One region of the Sutcliffiella cohnii genome, then DNA from elsewhere that is predicted to be linked to it. Evidence: riboswitches for the same ligand, from Rfam matches in the RefSeq annotation. Region 1 holds a riboswitch; each other region holds the start of a gene.
The links. A riboswitch is a leader RNA that binds a small molecule or an ion and turns the genes downstream of it on or off. The one in region 1 is predicted to bind cobalamin.
Positions count from the first base shown of each region.

Region 1 (3,287 bases):
TATAATTTATCAACATCGGGATTTTATTTATCAAAGAGTTCTAAAGGGTGGAGTGTATTAGCTAAGTATTTTTATACCGTGGAGAAAGCCGAAATAACTTACGATGTCGTAGCTTAAATAACAACTAGTTAGAAAAACATTTAGCAGACTAAATGGTGCTGTCCTAAAAGTCCAGTTGAGACTGACTTTTAGGACTTTTAAGTTTGTTATCCTAATAAGGGTTTAAAATTTTTATTAGCAGTTAGTATAGATCTCTATTAATTAACGAATGAACGCCATTTCCCTATTAGAAAGAGCATCCTTTAACCATCGGGGATGCATTTTCAATAAATCTTGCGGTAAATTATCTGGACTGAAAAATTTTATTTCAAGTGATTCATCAGAATTACGTCTAAGTTCTCCGCCTGTAATTTCAGCAAGAAAACAAGTTGTTATAAAATGTACTACTTTACCATTTGGATATGCAAACACCTGTGAATTAGGCTCAGAGTACACACCAATAAGTTTTTTTATTTTTATATCTAAGTTAGTTTCCTCTTTTACTTCTCTAATAGCTGCTTCAGAAACTGTTTCTCCAATTTCTATATGTCCTGAAGGAATACCCCATAGCTTTACATCAGCTCTTTTCTGTAACAAAACTTGTTTTTCCCCATTCAAAATAATAACTGCTACACCTGCTTTTAATTCATCAATTCTTTTCATTTAATAAACCTCCCTTAAAATAATAAAAAAGGTCCGAGGGGATAAGGATTTCAACGCAAAAGCAAATACGCTGAACCTTTCCCCTCGGACCTTTTATGTCAATAGGTGCCTTTTACGTTATGGTAAAAGATGTAGCCCTCGGTCACAGACCTACTAGATAGCGGAACCCTAGCTACAATTTTCAAGTTCATATTTATTTTACAACTATTACTTAGAAGATGAAAGAAGCTTTTCGTTCATACAATAACTTTCACAAAAAAATAGCACCCTAATTCACACAAATTTAATCATAGTCAAGATGTTCATTCGGTGTTATTTGTATGCTAAAAGATATGTATACTATTACGATTCACTAAAAAAGCGGATCAGCAACCACGTTTTTTCATTACTATATTTTCTCATTTGACCACTTGTTCTCTAACAACCTTTTTTCTCTTCTAATTGTTGCTTCCTTCAGTAACTGGATTTCTTTTTCCGTTTCAGGGATTACGCCTGGAACTGGGACTGGTTTACCTTCGCTATCAATTGCAACCATTGTTAAAAGGGATGTTGTTGTAAGTTTTGTTTCACCTGTTTCAAACTGATGACACTCCACTTTTACATACACTTCCATTGACGTTCTTCCAGTAGATATAACCACTGCTTCTAACGTTAATATATCTCCTACTTTTGCTGAAGATAAAAAATTCACTGTATCAATCGAAGCTGTTACGACCACCTTGTTACTATGTTTCATCGCTGCTATGGCAGCTATTTCATCAATATACGATAAAACAACTCCTCCAAAAATTGTTCCTAAATGATTCGTATCTGGAGGTAAAACTAGTTTCGTTTGTACAGTTCTAGATACATTTGTTGATATTTTTCCCATCATTCTCCCACTCTCTTTTATGTTTTTTGCTTCTACAAGAAAGTGGTTGGAAAATAAAAAATCCATCACTCTAATATGAGGATGGATTAAAGGCAAAGAAAATAAAACTAGACAAATAGAGCCCTATTTTCTAATATTTGCGCACCATTATCCAACCTTCCTAACTCCCGAAGAAGACGATCGTTCATCATAATGGCAGGTCTCCTGACTCGTGCTTCTACCTACTTTAAGTCCTTCCCGTCGAATGACAGTGGCTATTCTTATTTCGTCGGCACCTACAGTTGCGGGTACAGTTCTGGTTTTAGACCAGATTCCCTATTAAGTCTAATTGACACCATTATTATTGGTATGTTTTATTCATTTGAAAAACTTATTTCTATTAGTAGTTTATTACAAAGTTACTATTCTGCCAACTCGTTCACCATGTAATGTTTGCCATTCTTCTCTAAGTACTCCGAGCTTCACAGAATCATAGTACTCATCGTTTACAATACGAGCTTTTCTAATTCTAGCTTCCTCTATCATTCCAAGTTTTTTTCCAACACTCACCATTCGATGGTTTCCTGACCATGTAGTATATCCTAATCTAACTAGTATAGGAAATTGTTTAAACAAATGAGTGACCCATAATTTAATAGCCTCCGTTCCATATCCACCATTCCAATAGTCAGGAAGATAGATGATAATACCTACCTCCATCCATCGGGAAGGCTCGTGCTCCCAATAGTAAACAACGGTGCCAATAATTTTACCATCCACTTCTATAATCATTTCGGAATCATAACCCGATTCTAACTGACCTATCATCCGATTATAAAAATCTTCATATTCCACTCGGACTAATGGAAAGTATGGTGCATCCCATTTTTTAAACTCTGGGTCCTCTTCTCCATATCTTAATTTCCAAAGAGTTTGTATATCTTCTTTTTGTACCGACCTAAGAATAATTTTTTCTCCAACTATTTTTAACATAAATTCTCTCCGTTATATTATTTTATGAGGAACATCCTCCGCCACCACAGCTTGCGTCCCCGCTAGAGCAACTACTATCTCCACCACTATTTTTATCGCTACTAGTTGCAGATCCGCAAAAAACAGCACTTGTACATCCACTACTAGAATTCGAAGCAGATGAGTATAAATACGCCTTTGCCATTAACCAATATTGGTCATAATAATAGATAGAATAAAACACCATAATTAATGAGGTATTCGAAAAATCACCATATTGCTGTTGTTTCGTGAATGCTCCTTTTTCGTTTCGTTTATGAATTTCATCTGCTTGATGGGATTGTTCTTTTAACCTAGTTATTAAGTAATCTACTATCTGATTTGATTCCTCTGTAATTTTGAAATATTTATTTTTCAAGTATTCCTTATCCTTGTATTTAAATTCGGTAATTTGAGCTGGATTTAGTGGGTTCTTAAAGAAGTCTCCCCAAGTCGACCAACTATATGTTGTTACTTCAAACAATTGCGAGAACACCCAATCAAAGAACGCACGCTCACCAGGGTCCCCTCCACCTTGTACATTTGGTTTATGATGTAACATGCTGCCATTAAATTTTTCTGAAAAAGTTTGATAGGCTTGCGTAAACATCAACATTTCATGCCAAACATCATCTACTTCTTCACTATACATCGGAACAGTTTTTAGCACTCTCGTTAAAATAAAAAACCGTTTCAGCTCAAAAATACGCCATTCTAGTTCGTC
Region 1 covers NZ_CP018866.1:773,418-776,704, reverse strand. The annotation lists gene BC6307_RS03745 (NUDIX domain-containing protein) at 262-702, opposite strand; gene BC6307_RS03740 (acyl-CoA thioesterase) at 1,091-1,576, opposite strand; cobalamin riboswitch at 1,751-1,927, opposite strand; gene BC6307_RS03735 (GNAT family N-acetyltransferase) at 1,964-2,545, opposite strand; gene BC6307_RS03730 (glycine-rich domain-containing protein) at 2,568-3,287, opposite strand, start outside.

Region 2 (3,287 bases), 630 kb from region 1:
GGTTCGTCAGTCGCTCGTGATTATATATTTTTTCAATAAAATTATACCCAGCTACATCTGTAGGGTCTTTTCCAATGGCAGCAACCGCGATGGCCATTCTTTCGTAATCGGTAACTAAACGGAAGTTCCCTTCTCTTTCTGTTACGTAATCAACTAATGTCCCGTAATATTGCTCTGGAACGGAATGCCCACTTCTCGCTAAAGCAATTGCGTCCCAGTCATTAAAGTTGTCATGCTGTGAAAAGTCTGTATTTTTTAGTATCCACTTGGAAATTTGCGTTGCCCACGTACTTATTTCTGGCAATTCACGTTGTGGGGCTGGTGGTGTTGCTTGTTCTGCCACTTTTACAACAGTTGTGACGAGTAAAGCTACACTTCCTTGCTCTATGTTTGCCGGTAAAGAAAAAGTCCCGGTTGCCGTATATTCTCCTGATTGAGTTGAGTTAAATCCATCAATAGACCACGAAAGTTGGACTTCGTGCTTATTGCCTTTACTATCTGTTAGATTCGTAGTTGGTGTTAAATGAAGGAGTGCATCTTCCTTACTCGTCCCAAACGGTACTTCCACTGATTCCACTGGATCAATTGCTTGGACCAAAGGTAGTTTTTCTGTTACGACTACTTTAATAGGCGTCGGGCGAATCATATTATAGGAATTTGCTCCAAACTTTTCTGCTGTAACCCAATACGTACCTACATTCGTTAACGGAATGGAAGCCCTTCCATTTTGATCTGTCTTAAATTCACTTTTTTCTCCATTAATTAAAATGGTTGCATCTGCTATCGCTTCATCAGGTGGTGGAGTTCCCCAGTTAGCTGGCTCTCCTGTCACCGTAAAAGTAACTTCATCCCCTTCTTTTACTTCCGTAGCAGAAGCAGCAATTTTTCCGAAATGATGATTCATCATATCCCCGATATAATATAACTCTACGATATCGTTGTTAGATAGTTCGTAAGTTCCTACTCCAACAGAAGGAGAAACACCATTTACTTTATACATCCAGCCTGATGTAAAACCGTAATCAAATTCATATACATTATTCACACCAGCGATATAGTTACCTTGATAGCCAACGTCAATAACAGATTTTTTGGTTACGTCTAGACCTTGTAGTTCAAGCGCTTTAATGATGGCATGAATGGCTAAAGGTTGGTCATTCGTAAGATGCCAATTACCAACTTTATTGTTTCCGACCGTTCTTGTTATATCGTAAGGGGCCAGTTCAATAGTAGTTAAAGGCGCTACTGTTTTGTCCCAACTCTCAATTCGAACGGAAATGTTAATGGTGTCCTTTTCACTAGCGGTTGCAGCAATAGGATGAAATAACGAAAAGATTAGTAGAATGCTAAGTATCGTTGCTATACTTTTTTTGAAAAATGAATGTAACAAGCTTCTCTCTCCCTATTTAAAGATTTTTTCTTCTCCTGACGTTGGTGTGGTGATAATTATTGATGTGACGAATTACTATGTAGTGGGATCTAGTTGGTATTCAGCTTTTTAAACAATAAAAAAACACCTTCCCTTCTTTTTGTTGAAGGGAAGATGTTTTACACAAATAAGACACATCTGTGTCATATGTAAATAGTCATACAAGATCATATCTTCTCCTTCCCATCCTCGTGAGATTACTAGAGTACTTGAATGGCTGGTCTCCTGGCTTCGCTTCACCACAAGCTTATCCCCTTCCCAATTTTCATAAAAATCAGTGGATACGATAAGTTGCTCCGCGTTACAGTGGCGGGACCGCGTCGGATTTTAACCGAACTTCCCAATTAAGCTTTCTAAAAAAGCACCATAAAAGTTTCTATTCAATTTTTGTACTACAAACCTATTATAGATTTAAACAAATTATTAAACAACCATAATTTGCTAACGGATGAATGGTGAACAAAGGGACAGGAAAACGTTCCACACTTTTTTGACATCGCTTTTAAAAATGTGTGAACAATGATCCTACCCTCTCGTTCACTCCTAATCCCACTTCCGAAACGACACTTCCATAATAAATTCATTATCACGTACATTAGCTACTGCTTTTCCACCCTGTTTATTAACAAGTTGCTGAACAATATGAAGCCCCAATCCAAGATGTGTACCCGTACGACTAGAATCCAGCCTATAAGTTCGATTAAAAATCTGTTGGAGTTTCGCAGCATCAATCTTCTCCACATCATTTACTGCCCTTAACCTAATGTATTCCTCTTCCTCAACAAAACTTATTTTTAAATAGCTTTTGGCATAAGTTAAAGCATTTTGAATGATGTTCGTTACAATCCGAACGGTTGCTTTGTTGTCAGCAAGAATAGGAGGTACACTCTCCTCAACCAATTGTACCTGTAATTGCTCTTTCTCAAAATCTTCATAGAACATTAGCATTGATTCTACAACAATTTGATCTAGAGACTGTTTCTCCATCGTCAATTTCTTGTCAGAGGAATCAAGTTGTGATAGTTCATAAAATAAATCTACAATCATCGTGAGATTATCGATTTTCTTCTGGATAATCTCTAGGAATTCTTTCTTTTCCCCTTCTGAAATAGACGGATCTGTTAAAAGCTCTGAAAATCCTTTGATCGATGTTAAAGGAGTTCGTAAATCATGGGAGATATTGGTGATTTCTTGCTTTAGTTCCATTTCTCTTCTTTCGACAGACTGTTGGTTCTGTTTGTATAATTGAATGAGCTGGTTGATTTTCGTCGCAAATCTACTCAAGTTTTTATTATGAGTATTTGTACGAACTAATTCATTTGTCCCGAAATTTTCACTGATTTCCTCTAATTGTTTTGTCATCCTTCTAATATCCCAATGGAACAGTAGAAGCTTGGAGACGGAAACCATCAGCAGGAAACCTAAGATTATGATAATCAACCAGCTATTCACTTTCATTCATCCCTTCTAATCAATCGATGTTTTGTTTAGCGAATCTATTTGCTCCGATGAATAAAACAAACAGTGAAATTCCGATGCCGATCACCCAATATTCGTAACTGAATGGGACTGCTTCCACTATATAGTTTCCAAGGTTATCGTTAAATAACGTATTAGGCATATATTTATAGACATCGCTCAAGCCTTGAAACGGACGGAACAACATCCGGACAAGATTACTAGAGAATCCATATATAAATAATAGTAGGATAAAGATATAAACGTCTCGAACTTTCATCACTTTTAACACATGGGTTAAAATAAATCCACTTAAAACAAGTGGAGCCATATTTACACTCGCTATCAGAAAATTATGGACTGAATGATTATCCGTAATTAGTAAGCTCTCCCCTAAGGC
Region 2 covers NZ_CP018866.1:1,405,935-1,409,221, reverse strand. The annotation lists gene BC6307_RS06710 (DUF4430 domain-containing protein) at 1-1,390, opposite strand, end outside; cobalamin riboswitch at 1,628-1,813, opposite strand; gene BC6307_RS06705 (sensor histidine kinase) at 1,973-2,791, opposite strand; gene BC6307_RS06700 (hypothetical protein) at 2,901-3,287, opposite strand, start outside.
Region 2: another riboswitch for cobalamin. It lies ahead of BC6307_RS06710 (DUF4430 domain-containing protein); the one in region 1 lies ahead of BC6307_RS03740 (acyl-CoA thioesterase).

Region 3 (3,287 bases), 2.0 Mb from region 1:
TTTCTTGAATAGAGAGAGCTTGAATGTAACGGAGAATAAGAACAATTCGGTGATCCATCTTACATTTATCTAAGCAACGATACAACAATTGAACCTGTTCATTTTTCACAGCTACTTCTTCCGGTAATGGTGCAACATCTTTCACTTGTTGCTTATTCCAATCAAACGTTTCAAGAAGTTTGTTTTTCCATCCCTTTTGTTTTCGAAATGAATCAATAGCTACATGTTTAGCTATCGAAAATAGCCATGTTTTTTCACTACTTTTCCCTTCAAATCGGTCGTATGAGCGTAGAACTTTTATATAAACTTCTTGAACGAGGTCTTCCGCTTGTTCTTTATTTTTCACCATATAAAATAAAAATTGATAGACGTCTTGGTGATATTTTTCATAGAGCTCTTGAAAAACGGCATGCATTCTAAACCCTCCGTTCAATACATTAGTCGAAACTTTTCGTACAAAGTTACATTACAAATATATTACAAAATATTACGAATGACTAGATTTTTTTTAGTACTTTTTGGAAAACTTAAGAAGGCTTTAATAAGATATTTTAAAAGAGCAATAGTTTGGCTTTTTAAAAATTTAAAAAAGAAGCCATAATATATGACTTCTTTTTATATATACTATATAACTAATTTCTAATTATATCTACTGTTTATTATACGATTGCACCATAAACGAAGCTTCTCTTTTTATGATCGGGGATAGAATAGGATATAACACTATAAAGAATACGATATTTCCAATTGCATGATTAAAGTCAAACGGTAATCCCGCTAAGTAATACGGCCAAAACAATTTACCTATAATCAGGCGTTCTAGCGACATGATCAAACCAAAGAGCATGCCGCAAAATCCAGCGTACGTTGCAAGTAACCATATGGGCAATTTCTTAAATTTCATCCCAATGAGACCTGAAAGTACTCCAATTATGGACCACGCAATTATTTGAAGTAACGTCCAAGTACCACTACCTAAAAATAAGTTAGAAACAAATGCTGTTCCAGCAGCAAGTATGATACCGTTTTGAGGCCCCATCAAAAGGCAGCAAATAATAATGATTGCTGTAACAGGCTGTACATTAGGAACCGAGGAAAACACCATTCTACCTACTACACATAACGCTATTAATAAGCCTAATAAAGCAATTTTTCTTGTGCTCATTAGCCTTCATACTTTGAATAGTTAAATTCAATAACATCGCCATCTTTTAACACATATTCGTTTGCGCCAACTAAGACTTCTTCATTATTTGCTGTATAAATCCAAAAGTAATTATTCTCGTAATCCGATTCAATACCGTTAATTCCTACAATAAATGCACCACTATCGTCTGTTGTTAATTCAAAGTGCTCATGCATTACATCCATCAGTGTTTCTCCTTCTTCAAACTGCAATGCCTCTTCACTTATTACTTCTTCCCCGTTATCTTTTACTAATTTAATCGTTACTTTGTTTACTTCTTCATTTTGTTCTACTCCAGCATTTGCGTTGTTATTTGTATTATTTGTGTTGTCTGCTGCACACCCCGTCACAATAAGAGATATTGCAACTAATAAACTAATCCAAATTTTTTTCATCACGTAATTCCCATCCTTTTATATATTATGAAAAAAAATAAATAGCTCATCCTTAAAGGATGAGCTATAAAACGACAACAATGAGGAATTCACCTTCTGCAGCAGGTTCAATACCATATTGTCGTTTCAGCTACTCATACCCCGAAGCTTCGAAACTTGTAAGTTCATTGGCAGGTCTACTGACTTATGCTTCTTCCTACTTTGAGCCTTCCCGTATGACGAACTCTCATTCCATACATACAGTGGTTACCTCATTTCGTCCACATTTACAGTTGCGGGGACAGTTTTGGATTCGCACCAAATTCCCTTTTAAGCCACAGTGTGACACCAATTTACTTATAATTATTAAGTTTATGAATACAGTACCATCTTACACAAAGAAGTATAAAATGACAAGAAAAATTGTTTCATAATAAACAAGATTATTCGGTACAACTTAACAAATTATTGCACAGTTCGTGGAATAACGAGAGAAAATGTCGTTCCCTCATTTAGTTTAGAATGTACACCTATTGAGCCGTTATGTGACTCTATTATATTTTTAACAATCGACAATCCTAAACCTGTTCCAGATCTACCTCTAGTTCTAGCCTTGTCCGCTTTATAGAAGCGTTCAAATACAAATGGTATATCTTCTTCTGGTATGCCTTGTCCAGTATCTTGTACATCTACTTTCATTCCAAGCTCTCCAAGCTCAACTCGAATCGTGATACTACCACCTGAATCTGTGTGACGTAGTGCATTATCAATTAAGTTAGTAAAAACTTGTTCCATTTTATCTACATCAAAATCAACTAGCGTGTCCCCAATTATTTCTGAATGAAGATCTACCATTTTCTCTTTAGCAAGACCATGAAACTTTCGAATCATTTTATCAAAAAACTCTTCCACTTCAACTTGTTCCCTGTTCACGGTGCTATGTCCAGACTCTAATCTAGCTAAATCAAGTAGGTCATTTACTAACCTCCCCATACGAAGTGACTCATCATAAATAACGGAGGCAAGTTCTTTCTTTTCTTCTTCGCTACCAGCAATATCATCCACTATTGCTTCACTATATCCTTGAAGCATTGAAATTGGCGTACGTAACTCGTGAGAAACGTTAGCGATAAATCCTTCTCTTAATTTATCTAAACGTCTTTCTTCCGTCATATCACGAATGACAGCTACTGCACCACGCACGTGGGTATTATTATATAAAGGACTCATGACGATTACCCAAGTTCTCCCCTGGTAGGTAAGTTCCATACTTTGCTCTCTTTCAAAGTTGACGACCCGTTGAAACATCTCTTTTATTTCATGAGGTAATTGTTCCCGCGTATCACTACCTTCTTGGTAAAACCATGCTTGCAAGAAACGTTCAGCAGGCGGATTCGTTATTAATATTGTCCCATCACGATTTAGCGTTATTACTCCATCTGCCATACTACTTAATATGTTTGCCAAATGTTCTTTTTCTTGATTAAGTGCATTTAAGTTAAACTTTAATTGTCTTCCCATTTGATTAAACGCCATCGCAAGTTCACCGATTTCATCATACGTTAAGATCGGAACTTTCGTGTCAAACTTACCTCTCGCTACTTCAAAAGCAGCCTCCCTCATTTTCCTTAATGGCGAGGTTACTCTTGATATTAAGAAAAACGCAAAAATGGTTGTAAGGAAAATAGCAATCCCCGCGGATATTAAAATAAGTTGTGTTGTTTGGT
Region 3 covers NZ_CP018866.1:2,782,575-2,785,861, forward strand. The annotation lists gene sigX (RNA polymerase sigma factor SigX) at 1-415, opposite strand, end outside; gene BC6307_RS13860 (ECF transporter S component) at 650-1,165, opposite strand; gene BC6307_RS13865 (DUF4430 domain-containing protein) at 1,165-1,581, opposite strand; cobalamin riboswitch at 1,734-1,928, opposite strand; gene BC6307_RS13870 (ATP-binding protein) at 2,026-3,287, opposite strand, start outside.
Region 3: another riboswitch for cobalamin. It lies ahead of BC6307_RS13865 (DUF4430 domain-containing protein); the one in region 1 lies ahead of BC6307_RS03740 (acyl-CoA thioesterase).